Regions from separate parts of the Faecalibacterium sp. IP-3-29 genome, predicted to be linked through region 1. Evidence: predicted binding sites of a transcription regulator. Region 1 holds the regulator's gene; the other holds the start of a gene.
What was found. The regulator HrcA, encoded in region 1, represses chaperone genes, less so after heat shock. The targets are predictions, from matches to a motif close to TGTTAGCACTCNNNNNNNNNGAGTGCTAACA.
Positions count from the first base shown of each region.

Region 2: the regulator HrcA is predicted to act here: its motif matches at 2,732-2,762, upstream of clpB (ATP-dependent chaperone ClpB).

Region 1 covers NZ_CP094471.1:2,844,877-2,852,121, forward strand. Annotated here, with positions in the region: gene MTP40_RS13675 (HAD family hydrolase) at 1-619, shown strand, start outside; gene dnaJ (molecular chaperone DnaJ) at 807-1,976, opposite strand; gene dnaK (molecular chaperone DnaK) at 2,093-3,922, opposite strand; gene grpE (nucleotide exchange factor GrpE) at 4,025-4,654, opposite strand; gene hrcA (heat-inducible transcriptional repressor HrcA) at 4,651-5,724, opposite strand; gene MTP40_RS13700 (stage V sporulation T C-terminal domain-containing protein) at 5,910-6,452, opposite strand; gene MTP40_RS13705 (Fic family protein) at 6,560-7,245, opposite strand, start outside.
Region 2 covers NZ_CP094471.1:593,830-601,074, reverse strand. Annotated here, with positions in the region: gene clpB (ATP-dependent chaperone ClpB) at 53-2,665, opposite strand; gene MTP40_RS02770 (trigger factor) at 2,904-4,046, opposite strand; gene MTP40_RS02765 (NAD(P)-dependent malic enzyme) at 4,327-5,499, shown strand; gene MTP40_RS02760 (fumarate hydratase) at 5,515-6,354, shown strand; gene MTP40_RS02755 (Fe-S-containing hydro-lyase) at 6,511-7,062, shown strand; gene MTP40_RS02750 (ribose-phosphate pyrophosphokinase) at 7,159-7,245, opposite strand, start outside.

The DNA of each region.
Region 1 (7,245 bases):
CATCCGCTGGAAGGGGCAGAACCTCTTCACTTCGGAGATGTCTCCGGAAGGCTGGCGGGCGCTGAACCGCCTGACCCGGGAGCAGGGCGATATTGCGGTTCTCTGCGGTCTGGAAAGTGCCTATGTGGAGCGGCCGTTCGCCGTCCACGATGCCGTGCTGCGGCATTTCTACACCAAGATCGAATATGTGGACCGGCTGGAAGATGTCGCCGCCCCTGCCGACAAATTCACCATCTACCTGCCACAGCACAATGCGCAGCAGGCCTACGATACGGTCTATGCCAGTCAGCGGAGCATCTACTCCGTAGCCGTTGCCGGTGAATGCTGGGTGGACATCATGAATCCCGGTGTCCACAAAGGTGCCGCCCTGCAAACGCTGGGGCAGCTGTGGGGCCTGCCGTCTGAGAGCATAATGGCCTTTGGCGATACCTACAATGATGCCGAGATGCTGCAGACCGTCCGCTATGGTTTTCTGATGGAAAACGGCAGCGAACCGCTGCGCCAGAAGGTTCCTTTTCTGGCCCCTTCCCACCGGGAAGCCGGTGTCATGCAGGTCTTACACCGTGTTCTGGCACAGAACGGTTGTGTCTGTCCGGAGGATTTTGTCCCGGCACATTAAATCCAAGCATAAAAAATGGAGCTGTTACACATCTCGTGTAACAACTCCATTTTTGTTTAGCGTGCTCACCCTCTCCGTCTTTGCTTCGCAAATCCACCTCTCCCGAAGGGAGAGGCAAGTGCTCTTGGCTCCCCCTTTGGGGGAGCTGGCGAGCGTCAGCGAGACTGAGAGGGCGAGGCCGCCAATCTTATGCAAACATATCCTTCAGCTTCTTGAAGAAGCCCTTGCGCTTTTCGTAGTTCTCCTCTTTCAGGGTGCCCTCAAACTTCTTCAGGGCATCGCGCTGGGCCTTGTTCAGCTTCTTGGGGATCTCTACCTCGCACTTGACGTACATATCGCCCCGGCCGCGGCCGTTCAGATACTGGATGCCCTTGCCGCGCAGGCGGAAGGTGGTGCCGCTCTGGGTGCCTTCGGGCACGGTGTACTCCACCTTGCCGTCAATGGAGGGCACGGTGATGCTGTCGCCCAGAACCGCCTGGCTGTAGGTAATGGGCACCGTGACCCAGACATCATAGCCGTCGCGCTGGAACACCTCGCTGGGCCGGACCGTGACCATCACGATCACATCACCGGCAGGGCCGCCGTTGGCACCGGCATCGCCCATGCCGCGCAGTGCAAAGCTCTGATCATCGTCGATGCCCATGGGGATGGACACCTCCAGCGTTTTCCTGGCTGCAGTTTTTCCGCTGCCGTGGCAGACCTTGCAGGGGTTCTTGACCAGCTTGCCCTTGCCGCCGCAGCGGGAGCAGGGCTGCTGGGTCTGCATCACGCCAAAGGGAGTGCGCTGCTGCCGGATGACATAGCCGCGGCCGCCGCAGTCCGGGCAGGTCTCGGGGCTGCTGCCGGCGGCGCAGCCGCTGCCATGGCACTCCGTGCACTCCTGCTGGCGGGTGATGGTGATGTTCTTCTTGCAGCCATGCACGGCCTCATCAAAGCTCAGGGTGATCCGCACACGGATATCCTGACCCTTGCGGGGGGCGTTGGGGTTTGCCTGACGGGCAGAGCCGCCAAAGCCGCCGAAACCGCCGCCAAAGATATCACCGAAGATATCGCCCAGATCGACTCCATCGCCGCCAAAGCCGCTGAAGCCGCCCGCGCCGCCGCCGTTCTGGGCTGCATAGCTGGGGTCCACACCGGCAAAGCCGTACTGATCGTACAGCTGGCGCTTCTTCGGGTCCGAAAGCACCTCGTTGGCTTCATTGACTTCCTTGAACTTTTCCTCGGCATCCTTATCGCCGGGGTTGTAGTCCGGGTGGTACTTCATGGCCAGCTTGCGGTAAGCCTTTTTGATCTCCGCATCGGTGGCCGTTTTGGGTACTCCCAGCACTTCGTAGTAATCGCGCTTTTCCTGTGCCATAACCATACCTCTATAAAACCAGCAAAGGCCGCCCCGGCAAAACCGGAGCGGCTTTTGCTTTTATCCGGCACGCCTGCCCGCCGGTTTGGCCGGGCATCTGCCGTTTGTGTCAGAACTTAGACTTCCTTGAAGTCAGCGTCCACAACGCCGTCATCGTTGGGCTTCTGCTGGTTGTTTGCGCCAGCATCGGGGCCGGGCTGTGCGCCTGCAGCCTGCTGGGCAGCAGCGGCAGCCTGATACATCTTCTCAAAGACATGGCTCAGCTCATCCTGCTTTGCCTTGATCTCATCGATGGAACCGGACTGAACAGCGGTCTTGAGGTCGGCCAGCTTTGCCTCAGCTTCGCTCTTCACGTCAGCGGGCATCTTGTCGCCGTTCTCCTTCAGCATCTTCTCAGTCTGGAACACCATCTGATCAGCGCCGTTGCGGATATCGACCTCTTCACGCTTCTTCTTATCATCGGCAGCAAACTGCTCAGCTTCCTTCACAGCCTTGTCGATATCTTCCTTGGACATATTGGTGGAAGCGGTGATGGTGATGTTCTGCTCCTTGCCGGTGCCCAGATCCTTCGCGCTGACCTTCACGATGCCGTTTGCATCGATATCGAAGGTGACTTCGATCTGAGGCACACCACGGGGAGCCGGAGCAATGCCATCCAGGTGGAACACACCCAGGCTCTTGTTGTCACGGGCAAACTCACGCTCGCCCTGCAGAACGTTGATCTCAACAGAGGGCTGGTTATCAGCAGCAGTGGAGAACACCTGGCTCTTGTGGGTGGGGATGGTGGTGTTGCGGTCGATGATCTTGGTGCACACGCCGCCCAGGGTCTCAATGCCCAGGCTCAGCGGGGTGACATCCAGCAGCAGCAGGCCCTTGACATCGCCCTGCAGAACGCCGCCCTGGATGGCAGCGCCCACAGCCACGCACTCATCGGGGTTGATGCCCTTGAAGGGCTCACAGTTCAGTTCCTTCTTGACTGCATCGTAGACAGCGGGGATACGGGTGGAACCACCGACCATCAGGACCTTCTTCAGGTCAGAGGGACGCAGGCCTGCATCCTGCAGAGCCTTGCGGACAGGGGTCATGGTGCGGTCGACCAGATCAGCGGTCAGCTCATTGAACTTTGCGCGGGTCAGGGTCATATCCAGATGCTTGGGGCCGGTAGCGTCAGCAGTGATGAAGGGCAGGTTGATCTGGCTGCTCATTGCGCTGGACAGCTCGATCTTTGCCTTCTCAGCAGCTTCCTTCAGGCGCTGTGCGGCCATCTTATCCTTGCGCAGGTCGATGCCGTTCTCGTTCTGGAACGCATCTGCCATCCAGTCGATGATGCGCTGGTCGAAGTCATCGCCGCCCAGGTGGGTATCACCGTTGGTGGCCAGAACCTCGGTCACGCCGTCGCCCATCTCGATGATGGAGACATCGAAGGTGCCGCCGCCCAGGTCGTAGACCATGATCTTCTGGTCCTCTTCCTTATCGATGCCGTATGCCAGAGATGCGGCAGTGGGCTCGTTGATGATACGCTTGACGTTCAGGCCGGCAATGGTGCCTGCGTCCTTGGTTGCCTGACGCTGGCTGTCGTTGAAGTATGCAGGAACGGTGATGACTGCATCGGTGACAGTCTCGCCCAGATAAGCCTCAGCATCTGCCTTCAGCTTCTGCAGGATCATAGCGCTGACCTGCTGGGGAGTGTACTCCTTGCCGTTCAGGGTCACCTTGTGGTCGGTGCCCATATAACGCTTGATGGAAGCCACCGTGTTCTCAGGGTTGGTGATGGCCTGGCGCTTTGCGACCTGACCCACCAGACGGTCGCCGGTCTTGGTGAAGCCGACAACAGACGGGGTGGTGCGTGCACCCTCAGAGTTTGCGATAACAACGGGCTCGCCGCCCTCCATAACAGCCACGCAGCTGTTGGTAGTACCAAGGTCGATACCAATGATCTTACTCATAATGAAAGCTCCTCTCAAATTCAGAACGTTTTTTGTTTATATGATGCTCAAATGTTACCAAGCGGATGTTATATTTGAAAACCCTTGCGGGGTCTTGCAAAATCACTCTGCCACAACAACGGTGGCATGGCGGACGATCTTATCGCCCAGCTTGTAGCCCTTCTGGTAGACCGTGATCACGGTGCCGCTCTCCTGCCCATCGGGGGCGGGGATCTGCTGCACGGCATTCATAAAGTTGGGGTCAAAGGGCTTGCCCAGCGCCTCGATCTCCTCCACATGGAGGACACTCAGCGCCTTGGCGGCTTTGTCCAGTGTCATGGTCACGCCCTTCTTGTAGTTCTCGTCGGTGGTGGGGGCGTTGGCCGCCATCTCCAGCGTATCCAGAATGGGGATGATCTGGTTCACGGCAAAGGACACGCCGTCGTTGAACTTCTGGTCAGCCTCACGGGTGGAGCGCTTGCGGTAGTTCTCATACTCGGCGGCCATCCGCAGCAGCTGATCCTTGGCCTGATTGGCATTCTTCTCAGCCGCGTCCAGCTTTGCCTTCACGGCCTCCAGCTCCCGGGCCTTCTTGTTGAAGAAGCCATCCTTTTTCTTGGGGTCTGCCGCTTCAGCGTTCGTCTCGGGAGCCGCTGCCTGCTCAGGTGCAGTTTCCGGGGCGGCCTGCTCGGCGGTGTTGGGCTCCACGGCAGGTTCTTCTGCCTGCGGGGTCTTTTTTGTTTCTTCGCTCATTCCAGGTCCTCCTTATAGATCACAGTCCGCCGGGGTGCGGCTGCCTGCGGGGTATCTTTTCGTTTGCCGCTCATTCCTTCGCCAAGCTGGTCGGCAAAGGTGTGGAGCAGCGGCATCAGCTTCTGGAAGGGCATCCGGGTGGGGCCGATGAGGGCCACGGAGCCCCAGAGGCCTCCGCCCACCAGATACCGGTCACTCACGATGCACAGGCCAGGAATCTGAGGTTCCAGATCCTCGCCCAGCAGGATGCTTTCGCTCTGCTCTGCCGGGGGTGCAATGAGGGCGGCGGCCTGCTCTTCGTCGTTCAGCAGGCTCAGGATGCTGCCCACCTTGCCGTCCAGCTGGGGCCAGTCCAGCAGGTACTGCTCACCACCCAGATACACATGGGGCTGGGTGGAATCCTGCAGGATGGCGGCGGCGGCGCTGATCACCGGCACCAGCTCCGGGCTGATCTGACTGCACAGCTCTGCAAGGAGCCGGGGCGACAGATCAACAGGAGCCACAAAGGTCAGGTTCCGGTTGAGCAGGGCGGCAAGCGCCGCTGCATTTTCCCGGGAAAGACCGGTGCGGACCCGCGCCACACGGGTGCGGACATAACCGGCAGTGGTCACAGCCAGCACCGCTGCGGCGCTGCGGCCCACCTGCACCACCTCGTAGTGGGCGATGCAGAGATCCTCAGCACAGGGGGTGCTGACGGCGGCTGTGCAGCCGCTGATGGCGGCCAGCGCCTTGGCGGCACCCTGTGCCAGCTTTTCCGGCTCATGGTCAAGGCTTGCGAACACCGCGTCCACACGGGCGCGGGTCACACGGTCCAGCGGCTGGTCATCGGTGAGAAGATGATCCAGATAATAACGGTAGCCCTTGGCACTGGGGACACGGCCTGCGCTGGTGTGGGGCTGCTCCAGCAGACCCAGCTTGGTCAGCGCGGCCATCTCGTTGCGCAGCGTGGCACTGGAAACTGCCATATCAAAGTAGTTTGCCAGCACACTGCTGCCCACGGGCTCGCCCTCGAGGCCATACAGCGCAACGATCGCCTGCAAGACACGCTGTTTGCGTGCATCCATCGTCATAGCGCCTGCCTCCTTCGTTCGCTTTTTGTTCTTTAGCACTCCTTCTTCCTGAGTGCTAAGACCATTATATCCAATTTTGCGGCGCTGTCAATAGCTTCTCAGAAAAGTTTTGAAAGATTCATAATTCTGTCATAAAGGCCGCACAAAAAAAGAGCCGCCCTGCGGCGGCTCTCCTATATAATAGATCATTCCTCCATCTGCTTTGCCAGAAATGCCGCCGCCACGTTCACCGCCTTGAGCTGGGCGGCATCGGGCTGGGCAGTGCGGTCCTCCGTAAGCAGGCCCACACTGCCGGTGACATCCCCCGCCGCAATGATGGGCACAGCGCACAGCAGCGCCCGGGGTGAGCCCTCACAGGGCAGCAATGCCTTTTCGGGGCTGCCATCGCTCTGGTAGGGCTTGCGGCTGTCCATCAGCTTTTCCAGCGGCTGGCTCACGCTGCGGTCTGCCAGATCCCGCCTGCCCGCACCGGATGCCGCCAGAATGCGGTCCCGGTCTGAGACAAAGGCCGTCAGGGCAAAGCACTTGCTCAGCACATCCACATACTGGGCCGTTACCCCGCTCAGTTCCCCCATGGGCGAATACTTTTTGAAGATGACCTCGCCGTCCCCTGTTGTGAAGATCTCCAGCGGGTCTCCCCTGCGGATGCGCTGGGTGCGGCGGATCTCCTTGGGGATGACCACCCGCCCCAGCTCATCGATGCGGCGCACGATGCCGGTTGCTTTCATAAGGTTCCCTTCCTTTCCATGTTCCGGTTTTGCTTCCAGATTTCTGTGAAGTATGGTTATTCTGTGGAAACAGGAAGGGAATTATTCATTCAGCTCCGGCCGGAGCCTTACCTGCGCACATACTGCGTCTTTCTACCCGCGCCGATCCTCTCCAGAACGCCCTCCTCTGTCAGTTTTTTCAGCGCGCTTTCAATCGAGCTTGTACCAAAGCCCGGGCAGGCCTCTGCGGCCTCCTGTTTTGTAAAGGCTCCCAGCCTTTCCATCGCATAACTGCGCACTCGTTCGTACGCCGTCACGCGCTTCTGTCCCCCGCCAACCAGATCGACCCGCTGCTCAAAATCCTGATAACAGGAGCAGATCACCGCCAGCATATATTTGATGAACGGTGTCGGGTCATTTTCCTCCTCATGCCAGTGCTGATCAGCCTGCGCCAGTGCTGCATAGTACTCATCCTTAGTCTCTGCAATTGCTTTTTCAATGCTGATGTACTGCCCCACAACATATCCATTCTGATACAGCATCAAAAGGGTCAGCAGCCGGCTCATTCTGCCGTTACCATCATTGAAAGGATGGATACAGAGAAAATCCAAGATAAAACAGGGGATCAAAAGCAGGGGATCAACGAGTTCTCTATGCAGCACATCCTGATAAGTGCAGCAAAGTGCCTCCACAGCACCCGGTGTCTCGTATGGTTCCAGCGGGCGGAACAGCACATGGCGTTCCCCGCTGGGAAGGGTCATATCGATCTCATTGGGTGTAGTCTTAAAATGTCCTCGATAGGTCAAATTCGTAT
Region 2 (7,245 bases), 750 kb from region 1:
TGCAAGCATTACAGCCGGCACAGAGGTACAAAACTGGTAAAACTGTGGAAAATCATTTCAGCACAAGGGCATTTCCGTCGTAATCCACGGTCAGGGTGCTGCCCTCGGCATAGCGGCCCTGAATGATCGCCTTGGCGATCAAAGTCTCCACCCGGCTCTGGATGAACCGTTTGATGGGGCGGGCACCATAGACGCTGTCGTAGGCAGAATCGATGATGTAGTCCTTGGCGGCGGTGGTCACGTCCAAATTCAGATGCTTGCCCTCGTCCATGCGGCTGCGCAGGTCTGCCAGCTGCAGATCCACGATCTTGCGCATCTCGTCCTTGGTCAGGCTCTTGTAGTAGACGATCTCGTCCAGACGGTTCAGGAACTCGGGGCGGAACTTGCTCCTCAGCAGCAGGTCGATCTGATGCTTTGCCTCGTCGCTGAGTTCGTTGGAACCCTGTGCCCGGCGCTGCTCCAGATCGTTCAGAATGATGTCACTGCCCAGATTCGAGGTCAGGATGATCACCGTGTTCTTGAAGTCCACGGTACGGCCCTGGCTGTCGGTGATGCGGCCATCGTCCAGCACCTGCAGCAGGATGTTGAACACATCGGGGTGGGCCTTTTCCACCTCATCGAACAGCACCACGCTGTAGGGTTTGCGGCGGACAGCCTCGGTCAGCTGGCCGCCCTCCTCATAACCCACGTATCCCGGAGGCGCGCCGATCAGGCGGCTGACGCTGAACTTCTCCATATACTCCGTCATATCGATACGCACCATGTTGCGTTCATCGTCAAACAGAGCCTGTGCCAGCGCCTTGGCCAGCTCGGTCTTGCCCACACCGGTGGGGCCGAGGAAGAGGAAGCTGCCGATGGGGCGGTTGGGGTTTGCGATCCCGGCGCGGCTGCGCAGGATGGCCTCGCTCACCTTGGTCACGGCCTCGTCCTGACCGATGACTCTCTTGTGGAGCACATCGTCCAGGTGCAGCAGCTTCTCGCGCTCGCCCTCCACCAGCTTCTCCACCGGGATGCCGGTCCAGCGGGCCACGATGCGGGCAATTTCCTCGTCGGTCACACGGTCACGCAGGAGGCTGTCCTCCTTCTTCTCGTTGGCCAGCTTTTCCTCCGCTTCCAGCTGTTTCTGCAGCTCGGGCAGCTTGCCGTATTTCAGCTCAGCAGCCTTGTTCAGGTCATACTCACGCTGGGCTTTCTCAATGGCGGCATTGGTCTGCTCGATCTGCTCACGCAGGGTCTGTACCTTGCCAATGGCGTTCTTCTCGTTTTCCCACTTTGCCTTCATGCTGCGGAACTTATCCTGCAGCTCGGCCAGTTCCTTTTCCAGCTCATGCAGGCGGCTCTGGCTCAGGGCATCGGTCTCCTTTTTCAGGCTGACCTGCTCGATCTGCAGCTGGGTGATGCGGTGGGCCAGATCATCCATCTCGCTGGGCATACTGTCCATCTCAGTCTTGATCATGGCGCAGGCTTCATCCACCAGGTCGATGGCCTTATCCGGCAGGAAACGGTCGGTGATATAGCGGTCAGAGAGGGTTGCGGCGGCGATCAGCGCATTATCGCTGATCTTCACGCCGTGGAACACCTCATAGCGCTCCTTCAGGCCACGCAGGATGGAAATGGTGTCCTCCACCGTGGGCTCATCCACCTGCACCGGCTGGAACCGGCGCTCCAGAGCGGGGTCTTTTTCGATATACTGGCGGTACTCGTCCAGCGTGGTCGCGCCGATGCAGTGCAGCTCACCCCGGGCCAGCATGGGCTTGAGCAGGTTGCCTGCATCCATGGCACCGTCGGTCTTGCCCGCACCCACGATGGTGTGCAGCTCATCAATGAAGAGGATGATCTTGCCCTCGCTCTTCTTGACCTCATTCAGGACGCTCTTCAGGCGCTCCTCAAACTCGCCGCGGTACTTTGCACCGGCCACCAGCGCGCCCATGTCCAGGCTGAACACGGTGCGGTTCTTCAGGTTCTCGGGCACATCGCCGCGCACGATCCGCTGGGCCAGACCCTCGGCGATGGCAGTCTTGCCAACGCCGGGCTCACCGATCAGGCAGGGGTTGTTCTTGGTCTTACGGGACAGGATACGGATGACGTTGCGGATCTCCTGATCACGGCCGATCACGGGGTCCAGCTTCTGCTTCCGGGCCAGATCGACCAGATCCTGGCCATATTTCTGCAGAGCGTTGTAGGTATCCTCGGGGTTGTCGTTGGTCACGCGCTGGTTGCCGCGCACGGCAGTCAGCTGCTGCAGGAACGCATCCTTCTTGATGTTGAAGTCGCGGAACAGCTCCGTGGTGTTCTGGGTCGGCTCATCCAGCAGGCCCAGGAACACATGCTCCACACTGACGTATTCGTCCTTCATGGCCTTGGCTTCCCGGGCGGCGGCGCTCAGGACTTTATCCGTTGCCTGCGAGATATAGACCTTGTCCGGGTCACGGCCGGAGCCGGACACCCGGGGCAGGGCTGACAGCTTTTCGGCCACAGCAGCGGCAAAGCTGCCCGGGTCCACGTTCAGCTTCTGCAGAAGCTGCGGGATCAGGCCCTGCTCCTGCGAAGCCAGGGCGTGCAGCAGATGTTCCGGCTCCAAAGCGTTGTGCTGGTACTCCACCGCCAGCTGCTGGGCAGCCTGCAGAGCTTCCAGCGTTTTCTGCGTATATTGATTGGTATTCATAGAATCGACCTCCATTCGTACCGGAAATGTTATTTCAGCAGTCTTTCAGATCGATTGCCATTTCATTTTTAGCACTCTATCTGTTCGACTGCTAAAACTATACTCCAAACACCCCACTTTGTCAATAGGGTTTTCGATGGTACGGCAACAATTCACAAATTGTTTGCAAACAAGACAAAAATGCCGCCCCGGCAGACCCGAAGCGGCACAAGTTCTCTTGATATGGGGGGCAGGACACTCAGCTCACCACTGCGCTTTCCGTCAGCGCATCGGTGACGGCATCCATCAGGGCAACCATGGTGCAGTAGTTCTCACCGTAGGTGCCGGTGTAGGAGGAATAGGTATCGATCTGCTCCTGGGTGGGCACGATGTCCAGTGTCTCGGCCACTGCCTGATAGAGCAGGGCCTCCTTGGAGTAGGTGGTGATGCTGTCGCTCATCCCCTCCAGCAGGGCATCGGCGTTCTCATAGCCAGCGGCGGTCTGCACAAAGCTGTCCAGATCGTAGCCGTAGTAGTTGGCCATGGTGTAGTAGTAGTTCAGGCACTGGTTCACCTGATAATCGGTGACCTCCTTGGGCAGCTCCTTGAAGGTGGAGTTTGCCAGCAGGTCGTCCATGATGGCGTTCTGCAGGTTGGTGTTGTAAAGCATCTTCTGGTAGAGCGCTTTCAGCTCCTCCACGGTGTGAACATCATCGCTCTCGCCGTAGTTCTCGGCCACCCACGCGTCGGTCAGCTCGGGCAGGACCTTCTCGCTGATGTAGTTCAGGGTAACGGAGAACACAGCCTTTTTGCCGCTCAGGACAACGGTGTTGCCCTCGGAATCGGTAGAATCGCTGTATCCCTCCGGGAAGGTCACGGTGACATCAAAGGTCTCGCCGGGGGTGTGGCCTACGATCTGATCCTCAAAGCCATCGACGAAAGTACCGCTGCCCAGGGTCAGGCTGTAGCCGCTGTAAGTGCCGCCGCTGAACGCAACGCCATCCACGGAACCGGCATAGTCGATGTTGACGGTATCGCCGTCCGCTGCGGCACGGTCCGTCACCTGCTTCTCGGTGGCGTGGTCGCTGAGCAGGCTGTCGATCTCGCTCTGGATCTCCTCCTCGGTGGGCTCGATCTCAGAACGCTTGAAGGTAAGGCTTGCAAAGTTCTCGGGCAGGGTGACATAGTCAAGCGCTTTCACGCCCTCCCAGTAGCCATTCTCGTCCAGACCGCTGCTGTAGGAGAAGTTCTCGTAATCGTAATCTTCCGCGCTGCCGTAAACAGCGGCGGCTGTGCTGGAAGCGGCAGAAGAAGAATCAGCGGACTTGGAGCAGCCTGCTGCGCCCAGCACCAGCGCACCGGCGCAGAGCAGGCAGACCGCCTTTGTGATGATCTTTTTCAAAATAAAGTTCCTCCTGTTGGAACACCGGCATCCCGCCGGGTTCAGATTCGGGTCGCATAGTACAGACCTTATTATAAAGGGCAAAAGTGAAAAAGAAAAGAATTTTGCAGAAATTCCACAAATAGAGCGCCGGGTTTGTCCGACTTTTGCGGGGCACCGACCGAAAAAGCGGCTTTTCCGGTGGAAATGCCCGCCCGGTTCTGTTAAAATAAAGGAGATACGAGAAACCCCGGGCGCTTCCTTCCGCGGGAAGCGCCCGATACAAACGGAGGAACACCCCATGGATTACAACAAAGCCGCCCTTGAAATGCACGAGACCCACCACGGCAAGGTGGGCATTACCAGCAAGGTGGAGGTCAAGACTCGTGATGACCTGTCTACCGCCTACACCCCCGGCGTTGCCGAGCCCTGCCGCAAGATCAAGGAAAACCCCGACGATGTTTATAAGTACACCTTCAAGGGCAACATGGTGGCCGTTGTCTCCAACGGCACCGCCGTGCTGGGCCTGGGTGACATCGGCCCCGAGGCTGGTCTGCCTGTGATGGAGGGCAAGGCCGTGCTGTTCAAGGAGTTCGGCGGCGTGGATGCCTTCCCCATCTGCATCGATGCCCACGATGCCGCCAGTGTGATCGCGGCCTGCAAGGCCATTGCCCCCACCTTTGGCGGCATCAATCTGGAGGATATCAAGAGCCCCGAGTGCTTCGAGATCGAAGAGACGCTGGAGCGGGAGCTGGATATTCCCGTGTTCCACGATGACCAGCACGGCACCGCCATCGTGGTGACCGCTGCCCTCATCAACGCCCTGCGCGTGGTGGGCAAAAAGATGGAGGACGTGCACATCGTCCTGAACGGCCCTGGCGCTGCCGGTACTGCCATCATCAAGATGCTGATGACCGCTGGCGCAAAGGATATCGTGGCCGTGGACCAGTTCGGCACCCTGTACAAGGGCTGCAACAGCGCCGAGGCCCACAAGAACTGGCTGGGCGAGGTGACCAACCCCCGCCAGATCAAGGGCGGCCTGAAGGAAGCCATCGAGGGAGCCGACGTGTTCATCGGCGTGTCCCGCCCCGGCATCCTGACCACCGAGCTGTGCAAGACCATGAACAAGGATGCCATCGTCTTTGCCATGGCCAACCCCACCCCGGAGATCATGCCGGACGAAGCCAAGGCAGGCGGCGTGCGCGTGATGGCCACCGGCCGCAGCGACTTCCCCAACCAGGTCAACAATGTGCTCTGCTTCCCCGGCCTGTTCAAGGGTGCTTTGAGCGTCCGCGCCCGCGATATCAACGACCAGATGAAGCTGGCCGCAGCCTATGCCATCGCTGACCTAATCACCGCTGCCGACCGCAGCGAGGAGAACATCATCCCCGGCGCGTTCGACCCCCGTGTGGCCGAGGCCGTGGCTGCTGCTGTGGCAAAGGCTGCCCGCGAGACCGGCGTTGCCCGCCTGTAAAGGGAGGAACACGAGATGAGGAACATCTCCGCACAAGCCATCACCGATGCCGTAGCCCGGCTCTGCATCGAGGCCAATACCCGCCTGCCGCAGGATGTGCAGGCGGCACTGGACAAGGCCCGGCAGGAAGAGCCCTGGCCGCTGGCAAAGAATACCCTGGACCTGCTGTGGTCTAACCTGAGCGCCGCCAGAGAAAAAGACCTGCCCATCTGCCAGGACACCGGCATGGCCTGCGTGTTCGTGGAGCTGGGCACCGATGTCCACATCGACGGCAGCTTTGAAGCCGCCATCCACGAGGGCGTGCGCCGCGGCTACACCGACGGCTACCTGCGCAAGAGCATCGTGGCTGACCCGCTGCGCCGGGGCAACACCGGCGACAACACCCCCGCAGCCATCACCGTTCATCTGGTGGACGGCGACGGCTGCACCATCACCGTGGCCCCCAAGGGCTTTGGCAGCGAGAACATGAGCCGCATCCAGATGCTCAAGCCCGCCGACGGCGTGGAGGGCTTCCGGAAGTTCGTGCTGGAGACCGTCCAGCTGGCCGGTTCCAACCCCTGCCCGCCCATCGTGCTGGGCATCGGCGTGGGCGGCAGCTTTGACAAGGTGGCCTATCTGGCCAAAAAGGCGCTGCTCCGCCCGCTGGATGTTCCCAACCCCGATCCCTACTATGCCGGTCTGGAGCGGGAGCTGCTGACCGCAATCAATGAGCTGGGCATCGGCCCGCAGGGCTTTGGCGGCCAGACCACCTGTCTGGGCCTTGCCATTGAGCAGATGCCCACCCATGTGGCGGGCCTGCCCGTGGCCGTGAACGTTTCCTGCCATGTCACCCGCCGCGCCAGCGCGACTTTATAAGGGTCAAACCTCTCCGTCAATGCTTCGCATTGCCACCTTTCCTAGTAGGAGAGGCCTTGGCAGCCGGGTAAAGCTTGCTGGATACGCCAGAGGCTCCCCTACCAGGGGAGCTGGCGGGCGCAAGCCCGACTGAGAGGTTGTACAAAGGAGAAACCTATGCAATATACCTTAACCACCCCCTGCACCGCCCAGGATCTGGCCCCCCTCAGGGCAGGCGATACCGTATTGCTCTCCGGCGTGGTATACACCGCCCGGGATCAGGCCCACAAGCGGATGATCGAAGCACTGGACCGGGGCGAACCGCTCCCCTTCGATCTTGAGGGCAGCGCCATTTACTATGTCGGCCCCACCCCGGAGCGCCCGGGTGAGGTCATCGGCTCTGCCGGCCCCACCACCAGCGGCCGGATGGATGCCATGAGCCCCCGCCTGCTGGACCTGGGCAACAAAATTATGATCGGCAAGGGCAAGCGGGATGCCGCTGTCAAGGAAGCCGTTGTCCGCAACGGCGCGGTCTATCTGGCCGCTCTGGGCGGTGCCGGTGCCCTGATGGCCAAACGCATCCAGACGCTGGAGGTCATCGCCTGGCCCGACCTCGGCTGTGAGGCCGTCCGCCGCCTGACCGTGCAGGATATGCCCCTGACTGTCATCCTGGATGCCCACGGCGGGGATCTGTATCTGGAAGGCCCGGAGGCCTACCGGAACCGCTGAGGAACAGCAGCCCCGGCTTCTGCTGAATGCTGTACATACGAAAAGGAGCTGTACCCCCGCGGGAGTACAGCTCCTTTTGCATTGCATTCTTTCTGATCAGCTGCGCTTTGCCAGCAGAGCCTCAATCTTCTTGATGGGATCGATGATGCTGGAAACAGACATATCGTGGTTCAGTGCTACCAC